One region of the Paenibacillus sp. FSL M8-0142 genome, then DNA from elsewhere that is predicted to be linked to it. Evidence: a T-box and tRNA genes for the amino acid it is inferred to sense, from the RefSeq annotation. Region 1 holds a T-box; the other holds one or more tRNA genes.
The links. The T-box of region 1 lies ahead of pheS (phenylalanine--tRNA ligase subunit alpha). A T-box ahead of a tRNA ligase gene usually reads a tRNA of that ligase, here a tRNA-Phe.
Positions count from the first base shown of each region.

Region 2: it encodes a tRNA-Phe, which carries the amino acid that the T-box ahead of pheS (phenylalanine--tRNA ligase subunit alpha) is inferred to sense. The anticodon was not compared.

Region 1 is NZ_CP152008.1:1,364,933-1,373,206, forward strand. It holds gene NSQ46_RS06415 (ATP-binding protein) at 1-81, shown strand, start outside; gene NSQ46_RS06420 (aldolase catalytic domain-containing protein) at 250-1,215, shown strand; tRNA gene NSQ46_RS06425 (tRNA-Pro) at 1,387-1,460, shown strand; tRNA gene NSQ46_RS06430 (tRNA-Gly) at 1,536-1,609, shown strand; gene abc-f (ABC-F type ribosomal protection protein) at 2,134-3,999, shown strand; T-box leader at 4,114-4,393, shown strand; gene pheS (phenylalanine--tRNA ligase subunit alpha) at 4,466-5,500, shown strand; gene pheT (phenylalanine--tRNA ligase subunit beta) at 5,531-7,981, shown strand.
Region 2 is NZ_CP152008.1:959,199-967,472, forward strand. It holds rRNA gene NSQ46_RS04255 (16S ribosomal RNA) at 1-34, shown strand, start outside; rRNA gene NSQ46_RS04260 (23S ribosomal RNA) at 458-3,503, shown strand; tRNA gene NSQ46_RS04265 (tRNA-Asn) at 3,665-3,740, shown strand; tRNA gene NSQ46_RS04270 (tRNA-Ser) at 3,746-3,837, shown strand; tRNA gene NSQ46_RS04275 (tRNA-Glu) at 3,853-3,927, shown strand; tRNA gene NSQ46_RS04280 (tRNA-Val) at 3,993-4,068, shown strand; tRNA gene NSQ46_RS04285 (tRNA-Met) at 4,098-4,174, shown strand; tRNA gene NSQ46_RS04290 (tRNA-Asp) at 4,204-4,280, shown strand; tRNA gene NSQ46_RS04295 (tRNA-Phe) at 4,346-4,421, shown strand; tRNA gene NSQ46_RS04300 (tRNA-Thr) at 4,440-4,515, shown strand; tRNA gene NSQ46_RS04305 (tRNA-Tyr) at 4,520-4,605, shown strand; tRNA gene NSQ46_RS04310 (tRNA-Trp) at 4,613-4,686, shown strand; tRNA gene NSQ46_RS04315 (tRNA-His) at 4,707-4,782, shown strand; tRNA gene NSQ46_RS04320 (tRNA-Gln) at 4,799-4,873, shown strand; tRNA gene NSQ46_RS04325 (tRNA-Gly) at 4,882-4,956, shown strand; tRNA gene NSQ46_RS04330 (tRNA-Cys) at 4,968-5,041, shown strand; tRNA gene NSQ46_RS04335 (tRNA-Arg) at 5,053-5,126, shown strand; tRNA gene NSQ46_RS04340 (tRNA-Leu) at 5,134-5,213, shown strand; gene NSQ46_RS04345 (hypothetical protein) at 5,584-5,883, shown strand; gene NSQ46_RS04350 (PspA/IM30 family protein) at 5,955-6,629, shown strand; gene NSQ46_RS04355 (PspC domain-containing protein) at 6,632-7,129, shown strand; gene NSQ46_RS04360 (PspA/IM30 family protein) at 7,131-7,817, shown strand; gene liaF (cell wall-active antibiotics response protein LiaF) at 7,992-8,274, shown strand, end outside.

The DNA of each region.
Region 1 (8,274 bases):
GGTGAAGGGACCGAGTTCGTGATCACATTTCCGAAGCTGGAGGCGACTGAGAGCCCAAAAGCATCAAATGTAAGGATATAACCCAATCGGAGCCAAGCTCCATAAGCAGAAAGCGGCTGTTCCGATGGAATGGTCTTTTTCTTTTTTCGGAAAAAAAGCTTTCTTATAATAGGGGGACTTTCTTCTTTACATTTCTCATCGGATTCAAGTATGATGAAGAGAAACTTGCCGAGAGGAGTTTAGCTTAGAATGATCAAGAGTAGTCAGACAAAGATTGTGGACTGCACCATTCGTGACGGCGGATTGGTGAATAACTGGGATTTTAGCGTTGAATTTGTACAGCAATTGTATGCGGGCCTGAATGAGGCTGGCGTGGACTATATGGAAATCGGTTATAAAAATTCGCCAAAGCTGCTGAAGGGCGCAGATCAAGCCGGTCCATGGCGCTTCTTGGATGATGATTTTCTGAAGGAAGTCATCCCGCATAAAGGCAAAACCAAGCTCTCCGCTCTCGTCGATATCGGTCGTGTGGACGAGGATGATATTTTGCCGCGCGAGGAAAGCCTGCTGGATCTGATCCGGGTCGCCTGCTATATCAAGGATGTGGATAAGGCGCTTGCGCTTGTACAGACCTTCCATGATCGGGGCTACGAGACTACCCTTAACATTATGGCGCTCTCCAACGTAATGGAGAATGAACTGCTGGAGGCTTTTGAGCTGATCAAGGAAAGCGTCGTCGATGTCGTTTACATCGTGGACTCCTATGGAAGTCTGGATCATAAGGATATCGAATACCTCGTCAATAAATTTAAAACGCATCTGCCGAATAAGCGCCTTGGTGTGCATACGCATAACAACATGCAGCTTGCGTTTTCGAATACACTCGTTGCAGCTGACCTGGGTGTGGAGCTGCTGGATGCGTCCGTGTACGGAATGGGACGGGCTGCTGGCAATTGTCCGACGGAGCTGCTCGTCACCCATTTGAAGGGAACCAAGTACGAGCTTCGCCCGGTTCTGGATATCATTGAGCGCTTCATGATCCCGCTGCGGGAGAAGGAGGAGTGGGGTTACATCATTCCTTACATGATTACCGGTACGCTGGACGAACATCCGCGGTCGGCCATGGCGCTTCGGGCATCGGAGGACAAGGATAAAGTTGTAGATTTTTACGATAAGCTGACGACACCGGAAGTAACCTTCGACAAAAAGAAATAACAATCGCCCTAACATTCGGTGGCTATTGAGATGGATAGGCAGCAGCGAAACTCTTGAGGAGGGAAGCTGCTGCTTTATTTTCCGAGATGATAATTTCCATAAAATACATGTTGAAATTATGAATACAGCATGGTATATTTATTTTTGTCTTCACGACAGTTACTGGATTATCGGGACGTAGCTCAGCTTGGTAGAGCACCTGGTTTGGGACCAGGGGGTCGCATGTTCAAATCGTGTCGTCCCGATTGGCTTACGAAATAGGTCCCGCAAAAGTAATCGAATATGCTCTGAAGCATAGCGCCGCTTTTGTGGGTTGATATGCGGGTGTAGTTCAATGGTAGAACTCCAGCCTTCCAAGCTGGTAGCGTGGGTTCGATTCCCATCACCCGCTCCATACTTTAGTAGACTAGAACCCTTGAGAATCAAGGGATTTTTTTGTGTCGTTTAAACGTCATGGTCCGCTTGCTGATTTCATGCTTGCCATTGACAACCAGATTTGTTACAATGTCGGTGAATTCAATTCCAAGAATGCGAGGTAACCATAGTCCGATGAAGTAAGATACCCTTTTCTCTGACAACTGCAATGATGTTGCAGGCGTTTCTCTACGGTGCTGGAGAAGAGATTTGGTGTGTCTGAAAAATGGGATTCGGGGTGCCTTTTTTTATTTCCTGATTTAAAGGACTTCATTCCGGGTTGAACAGCAATTCCCACCCACGGTCAGCGGGTTTCTATTCGGATGTTCGGCATCCGAACACAACAGCCTGTATTTTGACTAGACAGCGCGTGTGCTGAATGCGGAGGGGTTGTCGAATCAATCCGTCCATTTCATAAACACATCCGCATCTCGTTCTCGATGATCCGCCGTAGGCCATGGCCTGCGGTTTTTTTAATGGATTTTTCAGGGAGGATGAGGTTATATGACGATGATCTTAAAGGCTAAGGATATAGGAATGGAGCTGCAGGGAAAGCCGCTGTTCGAGGGGATACACCTGGAGGTGGCAGAGGGGGAGCGCATCGCCCTGTATGGACGAAACGGAATGGGGAAATCCACGCTGCTGTCGATCCTGGCAGGAGAGCGCCAGCCGACGAACGGGACGGTCGAGGCTGTACTGCCAAGGGAACGATGGGGCTGGATGCGGCAGCAGGATGAGCCTGACGAATCCGAGATGACGGCGCTCGAAATGGTTCGCAGCCGCAGCGAATCGTCCCTTTGGGAGCTTAAGCAGCAGCTTGCAGCTATAGAGAAGCAGATGCAGGCAACTGACGCTGATGCTATGGATCGGCTGGTTGAGCAGTACGGGAATCTGTTAGAGCGCTATGAGTCCGGTGGAGGCTTCCAGTGGGAGACTGAAGTCGAGAAGGCCATGACGATGCTCGGCATCGGGCCGGACGTATGGCCTGTCCCCTATAAAGAGCTCAGCGGTGGACAAAAGACCAAGGTGATGCTGGGCGCTCTGCTCGTACGAAACCCCAAATTTTTGCTTCTGGATGAGCCGACCAATCATCTCGACAGCGAGAGTCTGGTCTGGCTGGAGCAGTGGCTTGTTTCCTCATATAAAGGGACCGTGCTGTTCGTATCCCATGACAGGGAATTCATCGACCGCGTCGCCACCACGGTGTGCGAGCTGTCCGCCACCGAGCTGCGGAGGTATCGGGGGGGATACACGGATTACCGTAGGGAGAAAGAGCGTGAGCTGCGTGAGCAGGAAGCCCTCTACCGCAAACAGGAGCTGGCCCGCAAAGCGCTGGAGGAATCGATTCGCAGATATGAGGAATGGTTCCATAAAGCGCATAATTCGGCAGGGGATGGAGATGTCCGGATTACGGCTAGCTACTATAAAGCTAAAGCCAAGAAGAACATTTCGCGATACCATGCCAAGGAGAAGGCGCTCGAGCGGCTGGAAGCGGAGCGTGTAGATAAGCCGCGGAGCGATCCGAAGCTGAAAATGGAGCTGGAAGCGGAGAATATCGGTGCCAGAACCCTGCTGCGCGTGAAGGAGATGAGCTTCGGATTCGGAGACCGCCTGCTGTTTGACCGTTTCAGCTTTCAGTTGAACCGAGGGGATCGTCTCGCAGTCCGGGGGCCGAACGGAAGCGGGAAAACGACGCTGCTTAAGCTTCTGCTAGGCGAAATAACGCCGACGGAAGGAACCGTCGCCTGGCATCCTGCCGTCAAAATCGGGTACTTCTCCCAGCAGCTCGAAGGGCTGGAGGATGACATGACCTTGCTGGACAGTCTGCTTGCCATTCCTGGAATGACGCAGAGCCATGCCCGAACGCTGCTCGGATGCTTCCTGTTCCGCCGGGACGACGTCTTCAAGCAGATCGGTCAGCTCAGCATGGGGGAGAAATGCCGGACCGCCTTCCTGAAGCTGTATTTTAGCGGGGCCCATCTTCTGGTGCTTGATGAACCGTCCAACTATTTGGATGTGGATACACGCGAGGTGATTGAAGAGGTCCTCGTCCGCTTTCCGGGAGCGATTGCGCTCGTATCGCATGACAGATACCTGGTTCGCAAAGTCGCCAACCGGCTTCTGACTCTGCAGCCAGGCGGAGCTCCAGTCTGGTTCGAGGGGAGCGTGGCAGAAGAAGAGGAGCATATGGCCCGTGTCGGGGTGATCAGGGGAGATACCGACAAGGAGAATCGCAGGATGGAGCTGGAGTACCGGATTCAAGAGCTGCTTGGACTCTCGGCCGGAGAGGGTGGAGCCGAGCAGGCGGAGGATTGGCTCGCCGAAATCCGGACGCTCCGGTATGAGCTGGCCCGGCTGCAAGGTGAATAAGCGCGTGCCAATACGGGTAAACCTTCTTGTATAAGGCATTTCGGGTAAATGCAACTTGCCATATGTCGAAAGGTTGCATATAATATACCCTATAAATTCGATTTGCCATAGCGTTTAAATGCGTGGATGGAGAAGAGTAGTCAGTGCTTCCGTACAGGGAAGAGATGCCGCAGATTGAGAGCGTCTCGATGGAATCAGGCTGGTGAAGTTCGCTCCGGAGCAGTTCCCTGAACACGGCAGAACGCCGTACAGTAGGGGATAACGGGTCCGATTCGTTACGTCGGTCAAGTGAGCATATGTCCGCTTATATTAGGGAATGTCGGTGTGTTCAAGCCGCATTCTTAAGAAGCTGGTATGCTAACAAGGGTGGTACCACGGTCTTTTCGTCCCTTTCTGGGAGAAAAGGCCTTTTTTATTTGCAAGGAAAAAGGCAAGTACGAGTTCATGAAGGGGTGTGCGAACAGCAATGAAAGAGAAATTGGAAGCATTAAAGCAAGAAGCATTAGCACAGTTGCAGGACGTAAGCGATCCGCAACGCTTGAATGATCTGCGGGTGAAATACCTCGGTAAAAAAGGAGCGCTGACGGAAATTTTGCGCGGCATGGGCCAGTTAAGTGCCGAAGAGCGCCCGGTGATCGGACAGGTGGCGAACGATGTCCGCGGAGCGATTGAGGAGGTCATCGCCAGCAAGCAGGAGGCGTTCCTCCAGCAGGAGACGGAGGAGCGGCTGCGCGCGGAGAAGGTGGATGTTACGCTGCCGGGAAGGAAGCTTGCGCAAGGCGCGATTCATCCGCTCAGCAAAGTCATCCAGGATATCGAGGACATTTTCATTGGAATGGGTTACCGCGTCGCCGAGGGGCCGGAGGTGGAGACCGATTATTTCAATTTCGAGGCGTTGAATTTGCCGAAAAACCACCCGGCGCGCGACATGCAGGACTCCTTCTATTTGACGGAGGATTTGCTGATGCGTACCCAGACTTCTCCAGTGCAAGCGCGGACGATGCTGGCGATGGAAGGGGAAGTTCCGGTTAAAATTATCTGCCCGGGCCGGGTATTCCGCCGGGACGACGATGACGCGACCCACTCGTTCCAGTTCCACCAGATCGAAGGTCTGGTCATCGGGGAGAATATCCGGATGAGCGACCTTAAGGGAACGCTGCTGCAATTCGTACAGGAAATGTTCGGGGAGAATACGCAGATTCGCCTGCGTCCAAGCTTCTTCCCGTTCACCGAGCCGAGCGCCGAAGTGGATGTGTCCTGCGTGAAGTGCGGCGGCAGCGGATGCCGCGTGTGCAAGCATACCGGCTGGCTCGAAATTTTGGGCTGCGGCATGGTTCATCCAAAAGTCCTGGAGATGGGCGGCTACGATCCGGAAAAATACAGCGGCTTTGCATTCGGCATGGGAGTCGAGCGGATCGCCATGCTGAAATACGGCGTGGATGACATCCGGCATTTCTTCAACAACGATACGGCATTTTTGAAGCAGTTCACGCGGATCTAACTTAAACAAGATAAGGGAAGTGAATATACAATGAGAGTTTCAACGGATTGGTTGTCCGATTATATATCGCTCGAGGGCGTTAGCGCCGAGGAGCTTGCCGGGCGGATTACGTCAGCCGGCATCGAGATCGACGTCATCGAGAAGCGGAATCAGGGCATCAGCAAGGTCGTCGTCGGCTACGTGAAGAGCAAGGAAAAACACCCGGACGCGGATAAGCTTAACGTCTGTGTAGTGGATGCGGGGCAGGAGGAAGACCTGCAAATCGTGTGCGGGGCAAAGAACGTTGACGCCGGACAGAAAGTGCCGGTCGCTCTTGTCGGCGCGAAGCTTCCGGGCGGCCTGGACATTAAGAAAGCGAAGCTGCGGGGCGTGCTGTCCCAAGGGATGATCTGCTCGGCCAAGGAGCTGGGCATGAACGATAAGCTGCTGCCGAAGGAGCTGCAGGAGGGAATTTTGGTGCTGCCTGCCGATACCGAGATCGGCAAGCCGATCGTCGAAGTGCTCGGCTTGAACGATGAGGTGATGGAGCTGGATCTTACGCCGAACCGTTCCGATTGCTTGAGTATGCTCGGGGCAGCCTACGAGGTAAGCGCGATCCTTGGACGGGAGCTGAGCCTGCCAGAGCCGGAGAAAGATATCGTAGAGGTGCATGAGCGCGCAGCGGATCATATCGCAGTGACCATCGGCGCGAAGGAGCAGTGCACGCATTATGCAGCACGCTATATTAGCGGAGTTACGATCGCTCCATCCCCGTTGTGGATGCAGAACCGGCTGATGGCGGCAGGGATTCGCCCGATCAATAATATCGTCGACATTACCAACTACGTCATGCTGGAGTACGGACAGCCGCTGCATGCCTTTGATGCGGATCGCCTGGAGAACGGCGCCGTGCACGTTCGGATGGCCGAAGCCGGCGAGAAGATGGTGACGCTTGACGGCCAGGAGCGTACGCTTGCTCCTCATATGCTGGTCATCGCGTCCGGCGGCAAACCGGTGGCCCTTGCCGGCGTTATGGGCGGCTTGGATTCCGAGGTTACGGACAATACCGTGAACATTTTCCTCGAATCGGCCAAATTTGACGGCGGCACCGTCCGCAAAACATCCCGACAACTGGGGCTTCGCTCCGAAGCCAGCTCGCGCTTCGAGAAGGAAGTGGATCCTGCAGTAGTTATCCCGGCATTGAACCGGGCGGCCTCCCTGATGGCGAAATATGCCGGGGGCAAGGTGCATCAAGGAATTGCCGAAGCGGGATCAGCGGCGTCCGAGCCGAAGGTGATCACGCTCTCGCTCGAGAAGCTGAACCGCTATCTCGGTACCGATCTGTCGCTGCTGGAGGTGAAGACGATCTTCTCCCGGCTGCATTTTGCAAGCGGTGATGCCGGTCAAGGGCTGGTGGACGTTCAAGTCCCTACCCGCCGCGGAGACATTACGCTGGATGTGGATCTGATCGAAGAGGTTGCACGCTTGTACGGCTATGACAACATTCCGACCACGCCGATCGAAGGGCCTACCACGCCGGGCTCCCTTACGAAAGCACAGGCAATCCGCCGCTCGCTCCGCAAGCTGCTGACGCATGGCGGCTTCCAGGAGGTGCTTGGGTACTCCTTCATTCATCCGAAACAGGCCGAACGATTTACCGCGTTGGAGCAAGAGGGCAAAGCGGTCAAGCTGGCGATGCCGATGAGCGAGGACCGCAGCGTGCTTCGGACCAGCCTGCTGCCGCAGTTGCTCGATATTGCCGCTTACAACCTCAATCGCAAGCAGCCGGATCTTGCGTTGTTCGAAATCGGCAACCTCTTCCACACGCATGAGGAGGTTCTGACGAAGCAGCCGCAGGAGCGTCCGGTGCTGGGTCTGCTGCTGTCGGGCCGGACAGGAGCGAAGCAGTGGAATGTGCAGCCGGCGAAGGTGGACTTCTTCGATCTGAAGGGTGCGATCGAAACCGTGCTGGATTATCTCGGCATCGCCGCAGATCAGATCAGCTATGAGGCGAACCAGCCGGCCGGCTTCCATCCTGGCCGCTCGGCATCGGTATTCGTCCAGCATGGAGGCAACAAGCAGCTTCTTGGCGTGCTGGGACAAATCCATCCGAAGCTTCAGCAGGAGCTGGATTTGGAGGATACCTACGCTGCGGAAATATTGCTTGCCCCATTGTATGAGCTGACCAATGACCGGGTGGCTTACCGTGACTTGCCGAGATTCCCGGGTATGGAGCGGGATCTGGCCATCGTGGTGAATGAAGAGGTTGAGGCAGGCTCCTTGATTCAGGTCATTCGTGAGAATGCCGGTGAACTGCTTCAGCAGGTTCAAGTATTCGACGTCTTCACCGGAAGCAAGCTTGGCGAAGGCAAGAAGAGCGTTGCGATTTCCCTGATGTACCGTCATCAGGATCGGACATTGACCGATGAAGAGGTTGCTCAGGTAACCGAAAAAGCCGTAACGGTGCTTCAGCAAACTTTTGGCGCAGAATTGAGAAAATAGCAGGAATTGTGAAAGCCCGCATCGAATCCTTTACACATCAGAGATTCGATGCGGGCTTTTTGTGGTCGAGCCTAAGATCGCCTGGAAGCGATTGTTTCGATCCTCGGTCCCGGAAGGTGCAGCATGAGCGTTTCTTCGCAGCATTTTTGCGCAAGAGTTGCATCCGGACGCCCGTTCGGTAGATAATGATAACCACAAGCGGCTATTGTCATAAATCAAGCTTCGGTCTGTGTCTCTACCATTCGTCTGCACTTGAGATCTCATATATAATGAAGGAAGAGGGATAGGCCAAT
Region 2 (8,274 bases), 410 kb from region 1:
CCGTATCGGAAGGTGCGGCTGGATCACCTCCTTTCTATGGAGTACCTCGCTTCCGTAGCGAAGCGGTACAAATACGGTCAGCGCAAGCTGCCGGATAAATAGGCTTTACGAAGTAAAGTCGACCTACTCACTCGTTGGTCAGTTTTGAGAGTTCAACCTCTCAAGCTTGTTGATTCCAGATCTTTCTTGTAGACAAGATCGCTGAGAATTGATAAGATATTCTTCCGGTCGTTAATCGGCCGAAGGAATTTGATCCTTGAAAACTAGATAACGAAACGAATTTGCGTTTTAGAAATATCCTTTTAGCTGAACTTGTGTCAAAACAAGTTTCAATAAAAGTAGCACGCGAAGGTTTTGGGATCATTGATCCTTTGGAAGCTTGTTTCACCATTGAGTGGTTTTATCCAATCAGGAAACAAGTGGACAACAGAGCGATGAGCACAAAACCGGAGCATAAGGTTAAGCTACTAAGAGCACACGGGGGATGCCTAGGCGCTAGGAGCCGATGAAGGACGTGGCGAACAACGATACTGCCTCGGGGAGCTGTAAGCAAGCTTCGATCCGGGGATGTCCGAATGGGGAAACCCAGCTGGTGTAATAGCCAGTTACCCGTATCTGAATACATAGGATGCGAGGAGGCATACCCAGGGAACTGAAACATCTAAGTACCTGGAGGAAGAGAAAACAAGAGTGATTCCGTCAGTAGCGGCGAGCGAACGCGGAACAGCCTAAACCAGAGAGCTTGCTCTCTGGGGTTGTGGGACGTCTCACATGGAGTTACAAAGGTTTAGATTAGACGAACAGGTCTGGAAAGGCCGGCCATAGAAGGTAAAAGCCCTGTAATCGAAAATGTGAACCCTCCGAGACGGATCCCGAGTAGTGCGGGGCACGTGAAACCCCGTATGAATCCAGCAGGACCATCTGCTAAGGCTAAATACTCCCTAGCGACCGATAGTGAAGCAGTACCGTGAGGGAAAGGTGAAAAGCACCCCGGAAGGGGAGTGAAATAGAACCTGAAACCGTGTGCTTACAAGAAGTCAGAGCCCATTATAGGGGTGATGGCGTGCCTTTTGTAGAATGAACCGGCGAGTTACGTTCCCATGCAAGGTTAAGGCGAGAAGCCGTAGCCGCAGCGAAAGCGAGTCTGAATAGGGCGACTGAGTATGTGGACGTAGACCCGAAACCGTGTGATCTACCCCTGTCCAGGGTGAAGGTGCGGTAACACGCACTGGAGGCCCGAACCCACGTACGTTGAAAAGTGCGGGGATGAGGTGGGGGTAGCGGAGAAATTCCAATCGAACTCGGAGATAGCTGGTTCTCCCCGAAATAGCTTTAGGGCTAGCCTCGGAATTGAGAGTCGTGGAGGTAGAGCACTGATTGGGTGCGGGGCCCGCAAGGGTTACCAAGCTCAGTCAAACTCCGAATGCCATAGACTTATATCCGGGAGTCAGACAGTGAGTGCTAAGATCCATTGTCAAAAGGGAAACAGCCCAGACCATCAGCTAAGGTCCCCAAGTGTGTGTTAAGTGGGAAAGGATGTGGAGTTGCACAGACAACCAGGATGTTGGCTTAGAAGCAGCCACCATTTAAAGAGTGCGTAATAGCTCACTGGTCGAGTGACTCTGCGCCGAAAATGTAACGGGGCTAAACACACCACCGAAGCTATGGCTTGAATCGACTTCACTGCTTCTTTGAGGTAGTGAGCCTGAGTTGAACATTTTTGTCAGACTTGAAATGAAATCAAGGATGACCAAATGCTCTCAGGGGTTAAACACACTTCGAAGGCGGAGTGAAGTCGATTCAGGGGTAGGGGAGCGTTGTATGTAGGTTGAAGGTGTACCGTAAGGAGCGCTGGACAGCATACAAGTGAGAATGCCGGTATGAGTAACGAAAAGATCAGTGAGAATCTGATCCGCCGAAAGCCCAAGGTTTCCTGAGGAAGGCTCGTCCGCTCAGGGTAAGTCGGGACCTAAGGCGAGGCCGAAAGGCGTAGTCGAAGGACAACAGGTTGAAATTCCTGTACCACCGTAAACCGTTATGAACGATGGGGTGACGCAGGAGGGTAGTGACGCGGACTGATGGATGTCCGTCCAAGCAGTGAGGCTGATGTGTAGGCAAATCCGCACATCGTAAGGCTGGGCTGTGATGGGGAGTGAAAATTACAGTAGCGAAGGTCATGATCTCACACTGCCAAGAAAAGCCTCTAGTCAGGTGAAGGTGCCCGTACCGCAAACCGACACAGGTAGGCGAGAAGAGAATTCTAAGGCGCGCGGAAGAACTCTCGTTAAGGAACTCGGCAAAATGACCCCGTAACTTCGGGAGAAGGGGTGCCTCGGTAGGGTGAATAGCCCGAGGGGGCCGCAGTGAAAAGGCCCAAGCGACTGTTTAGCAAAAACACAGGTCTGTGCGAAGCCGCAAGGCGAAGTATACGGGCTGACGCCTGCCCGGTGCTGGAAGGTTAAGGGGAGCGGTTAGGAGGTAACTCCGAAGCTGTGAACCGAAGCCCCAGTAAACGGCGGCCGTAACTATAACGGTCCTAAGGTAGCGAAATTCCTTGTCAGGTAAATTCTGACCCGCACGAATGGCGTAACGACTTGGGCGCTGTCTCAACGAGAGATCCGGTGAAATTTTAATACCTGTGAAGATGCAGGTTACCCGCGACAAGACGGAAAGACCCCATGGAGCTTTACTGCAGCTTGATATTGGATTTGGGTACGATCTGTACAGGATAGGTGGGAGCCTTTGAAGCATGAGCGCCAGCTTGTGTGGAGGCGACGTTGGGATACCACCCTGATCGTATCTAGGTTCTAACCTGGTACCGTGATCCGGTACGGGGACAGTGTCAGGCGGGCAGTTTGACTGGGGCGGTCGCCTCCTAAAGAGTAACGGAGGCGCCCCAAGGTTCCCTCAGAATGGTTGGAAATCATTCGAAGAGTGCAAAGGCATAAGGGAGCTTGACTGCGAGACCTACAAGTCGAGCAGGGACGAAAGTCGGGCTTAGTGATCCGGTGGTACCGCATGGAAGGGCCATCGCTCAACGGATAAAAGCTACCCTGGGGATAACAGGCTTATCTCCCCCAAGAGTCCACATCGACGGGGAGGTTTGGCACCTCGATGTCGGCTCATCGCATCCTGGGGCTGAAGTAGGTCCCAAGGGTTGGGCTGTTCGCCCATTAAAGCGGTACGCGAGCTGGGTTCAGAACGTCGTGAGACAGTTCGGTCCCTATCTGTCGTGGGCGTAGGAAATTTGAGAGGAGCTGTCCTTAGTACGAGAGGACCGGGATGGACGTACCGCTGGTGCACCAGTTGTTCCGCCAGGAGCATGGCTGGGTAGCTACGTACGGACGGGATAAGCGCTGAAAGCATCTAAGCGTGAAGCCCCCCTCAAGATGAGATTTCCCAGTATGTAAGACCCCTTGAAGACGACGAGGTAGATAGGTTGGAGGTGGAAGTGCAGTAATGCATGGAGCTGACCAATACTAATCGGTCGAGGGCTTATCCTAAAATTACCCCAAAAAGTGAAGCGAAGCTTTGAAGCGGATGCCGAATACTTTTCGGGGACCCCGATCCAACCATTGGGGAAATGCTACGGATTCTAAACAACGCAAAGACGTTTCGTATCTAGTTTTCAGGTGATCAAATCATCACTTGAACTGAATAATGTTCCCTGATAGCTCAGTTGGTAGAGCACTCGACTGTTAATCGAGTTGTCACAGGTTCGAGTCCTGTTCGGGGAGCCATTTATGGAGAGGTGTCCGAGTTGGCCGAAGGAGCACGATTGGAAATCGTGTAGGCGTCAAAAGCGTCTCGAGGGTTCGAATCCCTCTCTCTCCGCCACTATTATTTAAGTAAGGCCCGTTGGTCAAGGGGTTAAGACACCTCCCTTTCACGGAGGTAACAGGGGTTCGAATCCCCTACGGGTCACCATCTTTCTTTTAAAAAGACTTGATTTCGTCGCCGGTTATCTGGTATGATAGAAATCGCTTTGTTACGGAGGCTTAGCTCAGCTGGGAGAGCATCTGCCTTACAAGCAGAGGGTCGGGGGTTCGATCCCCTCAGCCTCCACCATAAATAACAATGTAACCCTTTTATAATGACGCGGGGTGGAGCAGTTCGGTAGCTCGTCGGGCTCATAACCCGAAGGTCGCAGGTTCAAATCCTGCCCCCGCAACCAATTATATCGCATTAGCGATAGTGCCTCGTGGAACTGTGGTGTAGAGGCCTAACATGCCTGCCTGTCACGCAGGAGATCGCGGGTTCGAATCCCGTCAGTTCCGCCATTTTTTAACTTTTGGGATGAGATGAGTGTCCGATATGGGATTCGTCGAAGTCACGAAGAGCGCAAGGCTCGGTAGCTCAGTCGGTAGAGCAGAGGACTGAAAATCCTCGTGTCGGCGGTTCGATTCCGTCCCGAGCCACCATGTTTCACAATTGCATACGCCGGTGTAGCTCAATTGGTAGAGCAACTGACTTGTAATCAGTAGGTTGGGGGTTCAAGTCCTCTCGCCGGCACCACTATGGAGGATTAGCGAAGTGGCCAAACGCAGCAGACTGTAAATCTGTTCTCTTACGAGTTCGGTGGTTCGAATCCATCATCCTCCACCAGTTTTATAGGGGCATAGTTTAAAGGTAGAACAGCGGTCTCCAAAACCGTTAGTGTGGGTTCAATTCCTGCTGCCCCTGCCAATCGAAAATTTATAAATATGGCGGTCGTGGCGAAGGGGTTAACGCACCGGATTGTGGCTCCGGCATTCGTGGGTTCAAGTCCCATCGATCGCCCCATATTTCAAAATCATATTGGGGATTAGCCAAGCGGTAAGGCAACGGACTTTGACTCCGTCATGCATAGGTTCGAATCCTATATCCCCAGCCATGATTTCTGCGGACGTGGCTCAGCGGTAGAGCATCGCCTTGCCAAGGCGAGGGTCGCGGGTTCGATTCCCGTCGTCCGCTCCATTTTTATTTGTGGCGCCATAGCCAAGTGGTAAGGCACAGCTCTGCAAAAGCTTTATCCCCAGTTCGAATCTGGGTGGCGCCTCCATTTACCAATCTGTGCCCTTAGCTCAGCTGGATAGAGCGTTTGACTACGAATCAAAAGGTCAGGAGTTCGAATCTCTTAGGGCACGCTTTTATGCCGGTGTGGCGGAATTGGCAGACGCGCGCGACTCAAAATCGTGAGGGAAACCGTGGGGGTTCGAGTCCCTTCACCGGCATCATGCAAAAGGAATGCAAGACGATTATCGTCTGCATTCCTTTTTTGCGTTTTTCGTCTGATGATCGGTTGGTATGACAGCGTTCAACTGCAGTGAGATGTGCTTCTTGTCGAAGTGCGTTGTTCCTATGAAAGAAGAGCGCGGGTTCCTATGGATCGAACACCGTCAGGATGAAATGGCGAATAGGCGATCTGACCCTGCTTTAAATGGGCTAGGGATGGATTGGACGCAGGTCCATAGAAGGCCCCGACTTAGGTCTAGGTGCAAAAACCGTCCGCAGTCCGTTTTAGTGAAACGCGAAATTACCTAGAATAGAGTCATAAGGTTGAACACATAAACAACGATCAAACGACAGAAAGGCGGTGTATAAATGAGATATTCGAGAGGAAACGGATTAAGTCTCCTGCTGATTGGTTTAGGGGTTTTGATTCTTCTGGGTGTATTCGCTCCTCTGCTCGGATGGTTGTTCAGTCTTTTGCTTCCCGTTCTGATGATCGCTTTGGGATATTACGGAATTCGGAGAGGCAACGCTCTGATCGGGTGGATCATTCTCGGTATCGGCGTCATCTGGTTGATGGGTAAGCTGTCTTGGCTCATCGGTCCGGTACTCGGTATTATCCTGATCATCTATGGGTTGTCCCGATTCAAGAAGGGAAGACCGCGTTACTAAATGCGATTATAGGATAACAGCCAGCTGAAGTTAAGGATAAGAAGTTGATAGAAGAGGAGGGCTAAACCCAAATGAGTGTTTTCAGACGGATACGAGATATTACCGTTGCAACCTTGAATGAAAGACTCGAGCAGAGTCAGGATCCGGTTCGATTGATCGACCAGTTCCTTCATTCGACCAGACAAGACATCACGGAAGCCGAGAAGCTTCTGCAGCAATGCCAGACTCACTCCAGGCAGCTGAAGCAGCAGGTTGACCAAGCCGAGACGATGCGGGATAAGCGTGAGGAACAAGCGCTGCTTGCATTGAAAGCCGGTGAGGATCATCTGGCGAAGCTGGCACTTCAAGAGAAGTTGATTTATGAAGAAAAGATTGAACAATACCAAGGCTTGTTGTCTACCAGCCTGGAATCGCTGAGAGAGATTGAAGAGCAGCTCGGGGAGCTCCGCATGGAGTATCAAACCGTATACAGCAAGCGTCAATACTATGTTGCCCGAATGGAGACACTCCGTCTGCAGCAGAAGATGAATGAACGCACCGGTGCATACGGTGGTCAAGACGTTCCGAAGATGTTCAACCGGCTCGAGGATCGCATCAGCGATTGGGAGCTTGAAGCCAGAAGCTTGCGCGATTTACGCCGGATGGGCCAAGAGTATGTGGAGCAGGCAGGCAATACCGTCTCTTCCGTACTCGAAAAGGAGCTTGCCCGTTTGAAGCAAAAGCTGAATGACAGCGGAAAGGAGTAATCATGACTAGATTGTACCGTTCTACCCGAGACAAAATGTTTACCGGGTTGATCGGCGGCCTATCCGATTATTTCGGAGTCGAATCGACCATCCTCAGAATTATATTTGTAGTCAGTATCTTTTTCACTGGCGGTACAACACTATTAATTTACCTGATCGCGACGTTGGTTGTTTCCAAAGAGCCGCCGTATTACCACGATCCATACGCACCTCATGGAAGACATGGAGGACATGGAGGCTATCGTTTCAATGATGCACCTGGACCCGGATATAACGGCTATAACGATAACTATGGTCGTCCAGGATACCCGAATGAAGGCGGCTTTGGACCGAAATATGATCGCTCCGGCCGGCCGGATCCAGGCTATGGTCCCCGGAATAACGCATCCGCCGATTCCGGTCTGGATGCGATGATGCAAGACATCGAGAAGAAGGCATTGCAAAAAGAAATTGAAGAGTTGAAGAAAAAACTATCGGATTATGAGAAGGGAGATAAGTAACATGGGAGTATTTAAAAGAATTAAAGATATGACAAAGGCGTCGGTGAATGAGCTGCTGGATAAGGTAGAAGACCCGATTGTAATGTTGAACCAGTATCTGCGCGACATGGAAGCAGAAATTCACGAGGCAGAAGTAACCGTAGCGAAGCAAATGGCGAATGAGCGCCGGATGAAGCAGCGCGTGGACGAAGCGGTTAAGATGGCTGCACAGCGCGAGGCACAAGCCGAGCTGGCTCTGAAGAACGGTCAGGAAGAAGTTGCACGCAAGCTTCTGGAGGAAAAAATCTACTTCGATCAAAAAGTTACCGAGTACTCCGAGCTGCACCTGCAATCGGAATCCCAAGCTAAAGAACTGGTTGCCCAGCTTCATCAAATGAAAGACGAGTTCTATAAAATGCGCAACAAGCGCAATGAGCTCGTTGCTCGTGCGCAAATGGCCAAAGCCAAGAAGCAAATGTCTCAAGTGAGCAGCTTGCATACGATTGAGAGCGGCAGCGCTTCGATGGGCTTCCACCGCATGGAGGAAAAAATCATGCAGATGGAGGCAGAAGCGGACGTGCTTCGCGCACCATACCGTCCGAACAACGCGGCTTACACCAGCCCGGTGGATGCCGAGAAGCAGCTGAAAGTCGATGAGCAGCTGGAAGCGCTGAAGAACAAACTGAACAACACCTCGAAATCGGAGTAATTGTTCAGGAAACTTAGCAAAATAAATGAAAAACCGTATGCGAAATTCCGGGTTCATATGATATGCTATACGGATGAAGCAGTCCGAGTAGTATAGGACAAAGCCATACCGTGAGGGGCTCCTCATGGATATGGCTTTTCCCGGCTTTATATTTCGTCATCAAGGAGGTGCGACATGGATCGAAACCGCTGGATCGCAGTAGGGTTCATCTGTTTAGGTTTTATTATGCTCTTCGGCCGATGGTTCGGTTTCTTTACCATTGTCGCCCTGTTGCTCATGTTTGCAGGCGTGCTTCAGGTCCGCACAGGCCAAGTGAAGAGAGGCTACATTCTGCTCGGGGTCGGAGCTGTCATGCTGATGCTGGAGCACCTCATGCTGATTATCGGCGTCAGCCTGATCTCGCTTGGCATTTTCTACGGAAAATCCAGACGGGCGCATGGTACAACCGGCTATGTCC